One region of the Streptomyces sp. NPDC059003 genome, then DNA from elsewhere that is predicted to be linked to it. Evidence: riboswitches for the same ligand, from Rfam matches in the RefSeq annotation. Region 1 holds a riboswitch; the other holds the start of a gene.
What was found. A riboswitch is a leader RNA that binds a small molecule or an ion and turns the genes downstream of it on or off. The one in region 1 is predicted to bind S-adenosylmethionine.
Positions count from the first base shown of each region.

Region 2: another riboswitch for S-adenosylmethionine. It lies ahead of thrC (threonine synthase); the one in region 1 lies ahead of ACFWZ5_RS31275 (aminotransferase class V-fold PLP-dependent enzyme).

Region 1 is NZ_JBHYJH010000114.1:15,005-22,022, forward strand. It holds gene ACFWZ5_RS31265 (cytochrome bc complex cytochrome b subunit) at 1-1,430, shown strand, start outside; gene trpD (anthranilate phosphoribosyltransferase) at 1,583-2,647, shown strand; SAM riboswitch class IV at 2,734-2,851, shown strand; gene ACFWZ5_RS31275 (aminotransferase class V-fold PLP-dependent enzyme) at 3,040-4,437, shown strand; gene ACFWZ5_RS31280 (glycerate kinase) at 4,392-5,615, opposite strand; gene ACFWZ5_RS31285 (SLC13 family permease) at 5,705-7,018, opposite strand, start outside.
Region 2 is NZ_JBHYJH010000209.1:5,603-12,620, forward strand. It holds gene groL (chaperonin GroEL) at 1-832, opposite strand, end outside; gene ACFWZ5_RS40200 (cold-shock protein) at 1,407-1,610, opposite strand; gene ACFWZ5_RS40205 (MoaD/ThiS family protein) at 2,040-2,318, opposite strand; gene thrC (threonine synthase) at 2,421-3,743, opposite strand; SAM riboswitch class I at 3,737-3,886, opposite strand; gene ACFWZ5_RS40215 (glucosyl-3-phosphoglycerate synthase) at 4,019-4,996, shown strand; gene ACFWZ5_RS40220 (trehalose-6-phosphate synthase) at 5,092-6,489, shown strand; gene otsB (trehalose-phosphatase) at 6,658-7,018, opposite strand, start outside.

The DNA of each region.
Region 1 (7,018 bases):
CGCTGTTCTTCCACCCGTCGATGAACGAGGTGGAGTACCACGGCAGCTACGTGCCCCTGCAGGGCCAGCTGATGTCCGAGGCGTTCAACTCGACCATGCACATCTCCTTCGATGTGCGCGGTGGTCTGCTGATCCGGCAGATCCACCACTGGGCGGCGCTGATCTTCCTCGCCGGCATGTTCGTGCACATGATGCGCGTGTTCTTCACCGGCGCGTTCCGCAAGCCGCGTGAGGTCAACTGGCTGTTCGGCTTCCTGCTGTTCGTCCTCGGCATGTTCACCGGCTTCACCGGTTACTCGCTCCCGGACGACCTGCTCTCCGGCACCGGTGTCCGCTTCATGCAGGGCGCGATCCTGTCGGTGCCGATCGTCGGCACGTACATCTCGATGTTCCTGTTCGGCGGCGAGTTCCCCGGCGGCGACTTCGTGGCCCGGTTCTACTCGGTCCACATCCTGCTGCTGCCGGGCATCATGCTCGGCCTCGTGGTGGCGCACCTGATCCTGGTCTTCTACCACAAGCACACGCAGTTCGCGGGCCCCGGCAAGACCAACAAGAACGTCGTCGGCATGCCGCTGCTCCCGGTCTACATGGCCAAGGCCGGAGGCTTCTTCTTCCTGGTCTTCGGCATCATCGCGGCCATCGCGGCGATCGCCTCGATCAACCCGATCTGGGCGCTCGGCCCGTACCGCCCGGACCAGGTGTCCACCGGCGCCCAGCCCGACTGGTACATGGGCTTCGCCGAGGGTCTGATCCGTGTCATGCCGGGCTGGGAGATCAACCTCTGGGGCCACACGCTGGTCCTGGGCGTGTTCATCCCGCTGATCATCTTCCCGCTGGTCCTGGTGGCCATCGCGGTCTACCCGTTCATCGAGTCCTGGGTCACCGGCGACAAGCGCGAGCACCACATCCTGGACCGCCCGCGCAACGCCCCGACCCGTACCGCCTTCGGTGTCGCCTGGATCACCGCGTACATGGTGATGCTGGTCGGTGGTGGAAACGACCTGTGGGCCACGCACTTCCACCTGTCGCTGAACGCCATCACCTGGTTCGTCCGGATCTTCTTCTTCGTCGGACCGGTCATCGCGTTCGTCGTCACCAAGCGGATCTGCCTGGGCCTCCAGCGGCGCGACAAGGACAAGGTGCTTCACGGGCGCGAGTCCGGCATCATCAAGCGCCTGCCGCACGGCGAGTTCATCGAAGTGCACGAGCCGCTCGACCAGGAGAAGCTGCACACCCTCACCGCGCACGAGCAGTACAAGCCGGTCGAGATCGGCCCGACGGTCGACGAGAACGGCGTGGAGCGCAAGGTGAAGGGCGCGCAGAAGCTGCGGGCCAAGCTGTCCGAGGGCATGTACGGCGAGGACAGCCAGATCCCCAAGCCCACGGTCGAGGAGTACAAGGAGATCACCAGCGGTCACGGCCACCACTGATCGCCTTCTGAGCTGACGCTCCGACCTCACGGTCGCCACGGCAAGAGCCCCGTCCAGTGCATGGACGGGGCTCTTTGCCGTGCCCGGGGCTGGATAGGGTGGACCCACCCCAAGTGCTTGGGATGTCTTCGTCTACGAACCCAGGAGCGGCCATGAGCGCTGTGACCCCCGCAGGAGGCGACACCGCGGCGGCCCGTTCCTGGCCCGACGTGCTGAACGGACTGCTCGAAGGGCGCGACCAGAGCGCCGACGACACGGCCTGGGCGATGGACCGCATCATGCGCGGCGAGGCGTCGGACGCGCAGATCGCCGCCTTCGCGGTGGCCCTGCGCGCCAAGGGCGAGACCGTGGAGGAGATCACCGGTCTGGTACGGGCGATGTACGCGCACGCCCATGTGATCGACGTGCCGGGCCCGACCGTCGACATCGTCGGCACCGGCGGCGACGGCGCCAAGACCGTGAACATCTCCACCATGTCCGCGATCGTCGTCGCCGGGACCGGCGCGAAGGTCGTCAAGCACGGCAACCGCGCGGCGTCCAGCGCGTCCGGGGCCTCCGACGTCCTGGAGAAGCTCGGCGTCAACCTGGAGCTGACGCCGGAGCGGGTGCGGCAGGTCGCGGACGAGGCCGGCATCACCTTCTGCTTCGCGGTGAAGTTCCACCCCGCGCTGCGGCACGTCGCGCCCGCGCGGCGCGAGCTGGGCATCCGGACGACGTTCAACTTCCTCGGCCCGCTCACCAACCCCGCCCGGGTGCGGGCGCAGGCCACCGGCGTGGCCGACACGCGGATGGCGCCGATCCTCGCCGGCGTCCTCGCCGAGCGCGGCTCGTCGGCGCTCGTCTTCCGCGGCGACGACGGCCTCGACGAGCTCACCACGACGGCCACGTCCCGGGTGTGGGTGGTACGCGAAGGGGGCGTCCGCGAGGAGGCCTTCGACCCGCGGGACGTCGGCATCGGCCTGGTCCCGGTCGAGGCGCTGCGGGGCGCCGACGCCTCGTACAACGCGGAGGTCGCGCGGCGGCTCCTCGACGGGGAGACCGGACCGGTGCGGGACGCGGTGCTGCTGAACGCGGCGGCGGCGCTCGTCGCCCTGGAGCCGGGCGACGCCACTCTGGTGGCGCAGCTCAAGGCCGGCATGGCGAAGGCCGCGGAGTCGATCGACTCGGGCGCGGCGCGGGCCGCGCTCGCGCGCTGGGTCGCGGCCAGCAACCGCTGAGCGCCCTTCGGGTGTGGCGCACACCGCAGTCCGGATCCTGGACTGCGGTGTTGCGCCTTGAAGATCGTGTGGCAAGATGCTGCGCAGGTCATGAGTAACAGCGACTACGGCCCCGGCCCGCTGTTCGGCAACCCTCCGTCCGTGGCGGGGTGCCCCGGGTGAAGACCAGGCGGTGGACAGCAAGGTTCACCGCAAGCGCGGACCCCTCGCGTCACCAGGGGTCCTGGTCGTCGAGGGAGCAGTCTCGTGAGCCAGCGAATGCGATAGGGCCTCGGGCCCCGTTTCCGTACCCCCTTTCACCCTTTCTCTCCTGTGCCGTCGACCGGTCCTGACGGGTTCCGTCGACCGAGGTCCGGCGCAGCGATGTCGCTTGCCTTCTACGGGAGTTCGCCATGCCTGCCACCACCGCTGTCACCGAGTCCGCCGCGAAGTCCGCCGAGTCCGCCGACCCCTGCTGCGCCGAGCCGCTGCCCGTGCTCGGCCGTGATGTCACCGTCCCCCTCGTCACCGGCGGCGAGGTGACGTACGCCGCGCTCGACTACGCGGCCAGCGCGCCGGCCCTGCAGCGGGTGTGGGACGACGTGGCCGCGTACGCGCCGTACTACGGCAGCGTGCACCGCGGCGCCGGATATCTGTCGCAGCTGTCCACCGACCTCTTCGAGAACTCGCGGCAGGCCGTCGCGGAGTTCCTCGACTGCCGGGACGGGGACCAGGTGATCTTCACTCGGTCCACCACCGACTCGCTCAACCTGCTCGCCGCCGTCGTCCCCGCCGACTGCCAGGTCTTCGTCTTCGAGACCGAGCACCACGCCTCGCTCCTTCCGTGGCGCGACGCCCGCGTCACCTACCTGAACGCCCCCCGCACCCACGAGGAAGCCGTCCGGACCCTGGAGCGCGCCCTCGCCGACCGCGAGCCCTACGGTCCCGCCCTGGTGTGCGTGACCGGCGCGTCGAACGTGACGGGCGAGCTGTGGCCGGTGCGCGAGCTGGCCGCCGCCGCGCACGCGCACGGCGCCCGGATCGTCCTCGACGCCGCCCAGCTCGCGCCCCACCACCCCGTCTCCGTACGGGAGTTGGACGTCGACTGGGTCGCCTTCTCCGGGCACAAGCTGTACGCGCCGTTCGGCTCCGGCGTGCTCGCCGGGCGGGCCGACTGGCTGCGCGGCGCCGAGCCCTACCTCGCGGGCGGCGGCGCCTCGCGGAAGGTGACGCGGCGCACCGACGGGGGAGTGGACGTCGAGTGGCACGACTCGGCGGCGCGGCACGAGGCCGGCTCGCCCAACGTCATCGGGGTCTACTCCATCGCCTCCGCCTGCAAGGCCCTGCGGGACGCCGGGTTCGACGCGCTCGTCGAGCGCGAGCGGCACCTGATCCGCGCGGTGCGGGACGGGCTCGCCGAGGTGCCGCAGGTGCGGGTGCTCTCGCTGTTCGGGGACGACGCGCCGCGCGTGGGCGTCATCTCGTTCGTCGTGGACGGGTGGAACAGCTCGCACTTCGCGGCCGCGCTGTCCGCCGAGTACGGGATCGGCGTGCGCGACGGGCTCTTCTGTGCGCACCCGCTGGTGCGCACCCTGCTCGGCAGCGAGCCCGACGAGCCCGGCGAGTGCGGCGCCCCGGAGGCCGCGCCCGGCGAACGGTCGCTCAACGCCATCCGGGTGAGCTTCGGCGCGGGCACCCCCGACGAGCACGTGGAGCGGTTCGTACGGGCCGTCAAGGAGCTCGTCGCCGACGGTGCGCGGTGGAACTACCGTACGGAGGACGGGCGTTGCGTGCCGGACACCGCCGCCTGATCCGCCGCGTGACCCTCTGCCGGGGCCGGGAGGCGTGAGCCGAGCTGGATCATCCTGAGCGCCCGTTCGGTCGCGTCGGTGAGGAACTCGGCCCCGCGGCCCAGGGCCTCCGTCAGCGACACCGGTGCGGGCAGGATGGCGCTGTACGCGTCCACGCCCTCCGCCCGCACCAGGTGCGCGCCCTCGCCGATGGTGCCCGCGAGCGCCAGGACCGGGCGGCCGGACCGCTTGGCACGGCGGGCCACTTCGGCCGGGACCTTGCCGCGGGGCGTCTGGTGGTCGAGGGCGCCCTCGGCGGTGACGACCAGGTCGGCGCGGGCGAGCCGGGCGTCCAGGTCGACCTGGTCCAGGAACACGTCGAAGCGCGGGAGCAGCCGGCCCCCGAGCGCTGCGAGGCCCGCGCCGAGGCCGCCGGACGCGCCGGTGCCGGGGCCCCGGAAGAGGTCGACGCTGAGGCCCAGGTCCCGGGTCAGGATGTACGCCCAGTGTTCGAGGCCCGCCGCGAGCTCCTCCACCTGGGTCGGGGTCGCGCCCTTCTGCGGGCCGAAGACGCGGGCCACGCCGTGCTCGCCGCACAGGACGTTGTGCGGGTTGCAGGCGACGAGGAGCTCGGTCGCGGCCAGGCGCGGGTCGAGGTGGGTCGCGTCGATGTGGTGCAGACGCGACAACTCCCGGCCGCCGCGCGGGAGTTCCCACCCGTCGCCGTCCAGGAGCCGGACGCCGAGGGCCTGGAGGGCGCCGGCGCCGCCGTCCGACGTACCGGAGTCGCCGCAGCCGACGAGCACGCGGCGCGCGCCCGTGTCGAGCGCGGCCCGGATCAGCTCACCCACGCCGTACGTCGTGGTGGCCCCCGGGTCGCGCAGGTCCCGCGGCACCAGGCCGAGCCCCGCCGCCGCGGCCATCTCGACGACGGCGGTGCGGCCGGAGTCGAGCAGCGCGAAGTGGGTGCCGATGCGCTCGCCGACCGGGCCGGTCGCGGGCAGCGCGACGAGCCGCCCGCCGGGGGTCGTGGCGAGCGCCTTGGCGGTGCCTTCGCCGCCGTCCACCAGCGGGATCAGGTCGACCACGGCGTCGGGCACGACGCGGCGCACGCCGACGGCAATGGCCTCGGCGGCGGCCTGCGCGGACAGGGACTCCTTGAAGCCGCTGGGGGCGATGGCTACTTGGGTCAGGGGCATGGGGGGCTCCTTGGTGGGGGACGGGTGTTGGGCGGGGTGAGGGGTGAGGGGTGAGGGGTGAGGGGTGATGGGCGGGGTGAGAGGGGCCCTCACCGCGACACCGGCACGCCCAGCAGCGGCCACACCGCCACCGCGAACAGCAGGACGAGCGCCGCCGTCAGGGGGGCCAGGACGGCGGAGAGGCGGAGGAGGTCGCGGGAGGTGTAGGTGGGGACGCCGGGGATCTCGGCGAAGAGGGTCACCGGCTTCGCCGACGCGGGCAGGGTGTGGCAGAAGCCCGCGGCCGCCGTGGACGCGAGGGCCGCCGCGACCGGGTTCACGCCGGAGCTCACGGCCGCGGCCACCACCAGGGGGACCAGGACGGACGAGCGGGCCGAGCGGGACTGCAGGACGAGGTGGGCCGCCGTGCTGAGCGCGATCACGGCGGCCAGGAACAGCCAGGGCGGCAGGTCGGCCGGCAGGCCCGACACCAGCCACCGCGCCGCGCCCGACTCGGCGAGCGCGACGCCCATCGCCATCGTCGCCGCCATGAACAGGAGCAGCGACCACGGCACGGTCTTCAGGGCGTCCTTGAGCCGTACGGTGCCGAGCGCGGGCGACGCCGCCACTACCGCGCCGATCAGCGCGACCACGGCGGGCGGCACGTGGTGCAGCGGTTCGCTGCACCACAGGGCGACGACCGTGGCGAGGAGCAGTGCGCAGCGCGTCTCGGCGGGGTTCCAGGGGCCGGTGACGCGATGGCCGGGGTCCTCCAGGTGTTCCTGGATCCGGTCGGCGGTGAGGGCGACGGGGGCCGTGCGGTCGGCGCGGCGGGTCGTCGTCAGGAGTACGGTCTCGGCGGCGAGATGGGACGACGCGATCGCCAGCGGCAGCCCGAGCAGCAGCCACTGCGCGAAGCCGATCTCGTCCCCGGTGCTCTCCCACAGGACGGACACCGTGATCAGATGCGCGCCCGCGCCGATCAGGGTCGCGACCGCGGACAGCAGGATCACGGTGGGGAACAGCAGCGCCAGCATCACGACCAGTCGTCTCCGGTCGGCGAGCGCCTTGGCGAGCGCGAGGAAGACGGGCAGCGCGAGGGCGGCGCGGCCGGACGTGGCGGGCACCGCGAAGGCCGTGACGACGAGCGCGGCGGTCGTCAGATGCGTCAGCTGCCGTACGGTGCGCGCCCCGCCGACCAGGAACGCCGCCGCACGCCCCGCGAGCCCGCTGCGCGCGACGGCGGCCGCGAGGACGAACGCGCAGATCAGCAGCCACACCGTGTCGTCCCCGAGCGTGCCGAAGAGGGTGTCGCTGCTGATGACGCCGGTGGCGGTGAGCGCGAGCCCGGCGCCGAGCGCGATGTACGTGTCGTCGATCGGCGTGCCGATCCAGGCGCAGGTCGCGAGCGCGAACACGCAGAG
Region 2 (7,018 bases), on a different contig from region 1:
CCGGGGCCTTCACGGCGACGGACTTGAAGGTGCCACGGATCTTGTTGACGACCAGCGTGGACAGGGCCTCGCCCTCGACGTCCTCGGCGATGATCAGCAGCGGCTTGCCGGACTGCATGACCTTCTCGAGGAGCGGAAGGAGGTCCTTCACGTTCGAGATCTTGGAGTTGACGATGAGGATGTACGGGTCCTCGAGCGCCGCCTCCATGCGCTCCATGTCGGTCGCGAAGTACGCCGAGATGTAGCCCTTGTCGAAGCGCATACCCTCGGTGAGCTCCAGCTCAAGACCGAAGGTCTGGGACTCCTCGACGGTGATGACGCCTTCCTTGCCGACCTTGTCCATGGCCTCGGCGATGAGCTCGCCGATCTGGGTGTCGGCGGCGGAGATGGAGGCCGTGGAGGCGATCTGCTCCTTGGTCTCGACCTCCTTGGCCTGGTCGAGCAGCGCGCCGGAGACGGCCTCGACGGCCTTCTCGATGCCGCGCTTCAGGGCCATCGGGTTGGCGCCGGCGGCCACGTTGCGCAGGCCCTCGCGGACCAGCGCCTGGGCGAGGACGGTCGCGGTCGTCGTGCCGTCACCGGCGACGTCGTCCGTCTTCTTCGCGACCTCCTTGACCAGCTCGGCGCCGATCTTCTCGTACGGGTCCTCGAGCTCGATCTCCTTGGCGATGGAGACGCCGTCGTTGGTGATCGTGGGGGCGCCCCACTTCTTCTCGAGGACGACGTTGCGACCCTTGGGGCCCAGGGTCACCTTGACGGCGTCGGCGAGCTGGTTCATGCCGCGCTCGAGGCCGCGCCGTGCCTCCTCGTCGAACGCGATGATCTTGGCCATGTGAAGTGGTCCTCCCGGACAGGGGTGGAAAACTCGGACCGCGCTGGCGCCCGCGACGGACGGCCTGCCTGCCTTGTGGTTCCTTGCCCCACCCGGCCTGCGGGCCTCACCCACCCGGTCCTTCTGTCACTCTCACGCGGAGAGTGCTAACGCCAATGATTAGCACTCGACCCCTCCGAGTGCAAGGTCGCCCCCCAAGGGCGGCCACCCCACACCCTGCTTCCCCACCCACCCACCGCCGGCGGCGCATGGGGTGGGTGGGCGGGGTAGATCCCGCCGCGAAGCGGCGGGCCGGAGGCGCATCCGACCCGGCGCGGCCGGGTGCGGGCCGGTGGGGGGTTCCGCCGCTACCGCGGCGGTTTGTTTCCCGCCCGCCCGCCCGTTTCCACCCTCCCAGCGGGTGGACGCCCGTCGTGGGGGTTGTTCGCCGTCGGCGGGTGCCGGGAAGGGCGGGAGACCCGCAGCCGCCGACGGCGCACAGCCCCCACCGGCGGCGGGCGGGCAGATGAAAGGCCCGCACCCCGATCCGGGGTGCGGGCCCACGCGCTCGGTGGCCGATCGCGTCAAGCGCCGCTCAGACGGTGACCTTGACCATGTCTGCCTGCGGACCCTTCTGGCCCTGCGAGATCTCGAACTCGACCCGCTGACCCTCTTCCAGGGTGCGGTAGCCGTCCATCTGAATCGCGCTGTAGTGGACGAATACATCCGCACCACCGTCGACCGCGATGAAGCCGTATCCCTTCTCCGCGTTGAACCACTTGACGGTGCCCTGAGCCATGCCTAACTCCCCTATTACTGGCCCTTGCGCAGACCCGCACTTCGCGGACCCGGGTCAGACCTCACCCCCCATGGGTTGGGGGTGTGCGCCGGAACGCGTCGACCGCGGCTGAATGTATCTGTCCAACTGCCGTCTGCAACAGGTCAATCGGACGAGAATTCTGGGCATGCCCGATCGTCGATATCCGGAGAATTCACCGGGGTTCAGGGCAAGTCGGGCCCGACAAATGCCGCGTACGGCGCAAAAAGGCAGGACACTTTGGCTACTTCTTGTCGGCCCGAGGCCGACTTCGTCCATGCGTTCACACCCGCTCCGGGGCCGTTCGGCGCCAAAAGCGAAGCTCTATTCCCAACTGTACCGCGCTCAACCATGCAGAATTGCCCCCTCCGCTTCTCGGGCGGAGGGGGCAATCAGCGGGGTCGTATACGTTCAGCAGCCGCCCGCGACCGCGGGAATGATCGAAATGCCCGCGCCGTCCGGCGTGGCCGTCTGAAGGCCCTGCTCGAACCGGACGTCGTCGTCGTTCACGTACACGTTGACGAACCGCCGCAGCTTGCCCTGGTCGTCGAGGACGCGGGCCGCGATGCCGGTGTGGTTCTTCTCCAGGTCGGCGATGACCTCGGCGAGGTTCGCGCCCTCGGCGGCGACCTCGGCCTTGCCGCCGGTGTACGTACGGAGGATGGTGGGGATGCGGACGTTGACGCTCATACTCTTCACCTCAAAGGTTGGCGCCCCGAAGGGGCGCGGGGAACTGCGCGACCAGCCACAGCGGACCCGCAGGCGACACCATGCTTCAGGTCCTACGGCGCGCTATCCCGCCAGACCCGCGGAGCGGAACGCGTCCAGGCTCGGGCGGATGGTGGCGGTGGCCTGGGAGGTCGCGGCGACCGCGTCGAGGGTCTTGAGGCCGTCGCCGGTGTTGAGGACCACCGTCGTCAGGGACGGGTCGAGCACGCCCGCCTCGATCAGCTTCTTCGTGACGCCGACCGTCACACCGCCCGCCGTCTCCGCGAAGATGCCCTCGGTGCGGGCCAGCAGCTTGATGGCGTCGACGATCTGCTCGTCGGTGACGTCCTCCACGGCGCCGCCCGTGCGGCGCGCGATGTCCAGGACGTACGGGCCGTCGGCCGGGTTGCCGATGGCGAGGGACTTGGCGATCGTGTCCGGCTTCTGCGGCCGTACGACGTCGTGGCCCGCCTTGAACGCCGCGGACACCGGCGAGCAGCCTTCCGCCTGCGCCCCGAAGATCCGGTACGGCTTGTCCTCGACGAGGCCGAGCTTGATCAGCTCCTTGAGGCCCTTGTCGATCTTCGTGAGCTGGGAGCCCGACGCGATCGGGATCACCAGCTGGTCCGGGAGCCGCCAGCCCAGCTGCTCGCAGATCTCGTACGCGAGGGTCTTGGAGCCCTCGCCGTAGTACGGCCGCAGGTTCACGTTGACGAAGCCCCAGCCCTCGCCGAGCGGGTCACCGATGAGCTCGGAGCAGAAGCGGTTGACGTCGTCGTAGTTGCCCTCGATGCCGACGAGCTCGCCGCCGTAGACCGCGGCCATGACGACCTTGCCCTGCTCCAGGTCGTGCGGGATGAACACGCAGGAGCGGAAGCCGGCGCGGGCCGCCGCGGCGCCGACCGCGCCCGCCAGGTTGCCCGTGGACGAGCAGGACAGGGTGGTGAAGCCGAAGGCGCGGGCCGCTTCGAGGGCCTGCGCGACGACCCGGTCCTTGAAGGAGTGCGTGGGGTTGCCCGAGTCGTCCTTGATGAACAACTTGCCCTGCTCGACGCCGAGTTCACGGGCCAGGTTGTCGGCCTCGACGAGCTTGGTCCAGCCCGGGTTGAGGTTGGGCTTGCCGGCGACGTCGGCGGGGACCGGCAGGAGCGGCGCGTACCGCCAGATGTTCGCGGGGCCGGACTCGATCTTCTTCCGGAGCGCCTCCGGGTCGCCGAGCGGCAGGTCGTACGCGACCTCGAGCGGGCCGAAACACTCGGCGCAGGCGAAGATCGGGCCGAGCGGGAAGAGCGTGCCGCACTCGCGGCAGGAGAGGCCCGACGCGGGTCCCAGGTCGACCGGGGTGCCCGTTGCGGAAGGGGTGGCGACAGTCTGCACAGCCATGGAGGCGAGGCCCTTTCTCCTCATCTTCCTCACGACGCATCTCGTCGCGAGACGGAATTGGCACCTTCCCGAGCCGGGAGCCCCGCGGCGCTGATCGCGCACGAGAACCGACTGGAGGGTTGCCGGGGCTTCAACGGGCCGTATCCCTCTGCCCCTCTGGATGAGCGGTATTCGGTTGTGACGGCGGCGACCCCCGACATGCGATGGTCACCGGCGTTGTTCAAGACTGTAACCGAAGGCCAGGACAGTTGAGATAGTCGTCCGAACCGCGAGATGGGTCACAAACGGGAGGAGCCCGCGTGCTGGAAGAGGTCGAGCGCTGGCTGAGCAGGCGTTCCTGGTCCGTGGCCGACCGCCCGCTCCCCCAGCTCATCGCCGCCAAACGCGCCGCGGGCGCCACGGTGAGCGTCGTCCTGCCCGCGCTCGACGAGGAGGAGACCGTCGGTGAGATCGTCGCGGAGATCCGGCGTGAGCTGATCGAGCGGGCGCCCCTCGTCGACGAGCTCGTGGTGGTGGACTCCGGCTCGCGGGACCGCACGGCCGAGGTGGCGCGCGCGGCGGGCGCCCGGGTGGTGTCCCGGGACGACGTGCTGCCCCGCATCCCGGCGGTGCCGGGCAAGGGCGAGGTCCTGTGGCGGTCACTCCTGGTGACGGGCGGGGACATCGTCGCGTTCGTCGACGCCGACCTGAAGGAGTTCTCGGCGGACTTCGTGACGGGCATCGTGGGCCCGCTGCTCACCGAGCCCGACGTGGACTTCGTGAAGGCGATGTACGACCGGCCCATGACGGTCTCCGACGGGCCGGGCGGCGACGCGTCCGGGGCCACCGCGGGCCAGGGCGGGCGCGTCACGGAGCTGATGGCACGGCCGCTGCTCAATATGCACTGGCCCCAACTCGCGGGCTTCGTCCAGCCGTTGGGCGGGGAGTACGCGGCCCGCAGGTCGCTGCTCGAACGCCTGCCGTTCCCGGTGGGGTACGGCGTGGAGATCGGCCTGCTCGTGGACGCGCTGCACACCGTCGGCCTCGACGCGCTCGCGCAGGTCGACGTGGGCGTGCGCAGGCACCGGCACCAGGACGGGCAGGCGCTCGGCCGGATGGCGGCGGCGATCTACCGCACGGCGCAGCTGCGGCTCGCCCGCGGCCACCTCGTACGCCCCGAGCTGACGCAGTTCGTGCGGGGCGCGTCCGGGTTCGAGCCGCGGACGTACGCGGTGGACACGGAGGAGCGGGCGCCGATGGCGGAGATCGAGGAGTACGTGGCGCGGCGCGCGGCCTGAGCGGTTCGGCGCGCGGGTCGAGCGGTTCCCGGACGGCCGTGCTGGTCGTACGCATGCGCGTTTACGGGGTTCCCGGAAGGGCTAGGTTCGATGCCATGGTCTCCGCACACGCCGATGCCGCCCAGGTCCTCGTCGCGTCCAACCGCGGCCCCGTCTCGTACGCCGTCGGGGAGGACGGCGGCCTCGAACCCAAGCGGGGCGGTGGCGGGCTCGTGTCCGGGCTCAGTGCCGTCGGGGAGCGGGCGGACTCCCTGTGGGTGTGCTCGGCGCTCGGCGACGGCGACCGGGAGGCGGTGCGGCGCGGGGTCGCGGAGCCCGGCGTGCGGATGCTCGACATCGACGCCGAGACGCACGCGGCGGCGTACAACGGGGTCGCGAACTCGGTGCTGTGGTTCGTGCACCACATGCTGTACCAGACTCCGCTCGAACCCGCGTTCGATACGGAGTTCCGGGCGCAGTGGGCCGCGTACGAGACGTACAACCGGGCCTTCGCGCGGGCGCTCGCGGAGAGCGCGGCGGACGGGGCGGCGGTGCTCGTCCAGGACTACCACCTGGCCCTCGTCCCCGGACTGCTCCGCGAGCTGCGGCCCGACCTCAGGATCGGCCACTTCTCGCACACCCCGTGGGCGCCCGTGGACTACTTCCGCATGCTGCCCGACGACGTCGCCGAGCAGCTGCTGCGCGGCATGCTCGGCGCGGACCGGCTCGGCTTCCTCACCGGCCGGTGGGCCGACGCGTTCACCGAGTGCTGCGTGCGGTACGTGGGCGGGACCTCCGGGACCCGGGTCGGCGTGCACGGGCTGGGGGCCGACGCGGACTTCCTGCGGGAGCGGTCGCGGCGCGACGACGTGGCGGAGCGGCTCGCCGCGCTGCGGGAGCAGGTGGGGCCCGGCCGCAAGGTCATCGTGCGCGTGGACCGCACGGAGCTGTCCAAGAACATCGTGCGCGGCCTGCACGCCTACCGGCAGCTCCTCGTGGACCGCCCCGAGTGGCGCGAGCGGGTCGTGCACGTCGCCTTCGCCTATCCGTCGCGGCAGGACCTCGCGGTGTACCGCGACTACACGGCGGAGGTGTCCCGGGTCGCCGAGTCCATCAACTCCGCCTTCGGCACGCCCACGTGGACCCCCGTGGTCCTGCACGTCAAGGACGACTTCGCGCGCTCCCTCGCGGCGTACCGGCTCGCCGACGTGGCCCTCGTGAACCCCATCCGGGACGGCATGAACCTCGTCGCCAAGGAGGTCCCCGTCGTCTCCGACGACGGCTGCGCGCTGGTGCTCTCGCGGGAGGCCGGGGCGTACGAGGAGCTCTCCGAGGACGCGATCGGGGTGAACCCCTACGACGTCCTGGGCACGGCGGTGGCCCTCCATGAGGGCCTCTCACTCCCCTACGGGGAGCGGGCCGAGCGCACCAAGCGGCTTGCGGCCGCCGCCACGGCGTTGCCGCCCACGCGGTGGTTCCTGGATCAGCTGGAGGCCCTGACGCCTTCGGCATGACGGGGTGCCGCCGCGCTGCGCGCAGCGGTTTTTTCCCACCCGCCCGCCCGTTTCCACCCTCCCAGCGGGTGGACGCCCCTTGTGGGGGCCGGCCGCCGTCGGCGGGTGCGGACAGGACGGCTAGCGGAGGGGCCTGTGCGCACGTCATGGGGTGCCCTAGGCCAAGGGTCAGGGGAGAGCCTTGGCCAAGGTGGCGAGGAGGTTGACCACTGCTGGGGGGCCGGGGACCACCAGGTCGGCTCGGGAGGCCAGTTCCGTGACCTCCGAGCTGCCGCTGCACACCAGGACACCCGGCACGCCCCCGTCGGACCGCAGCTTGTCCACCGCGGCGTACGCGGGCAGGTCCCCCAGGTCGTCACCGGCGTAGAGGACGGATTCGCCGCCCACTTCACGTACGTACTCGGTGAGGGCCACCCCCTTGTCCACGCCCGGCGGACGCAACTCCAGGACGAGACGACCCGGTTCGACGATGAGCCCGTGCCGCGCGGCCAGCTCCCCGAGCGGGCCGCGCAACGCGTCGAAGGCCGCC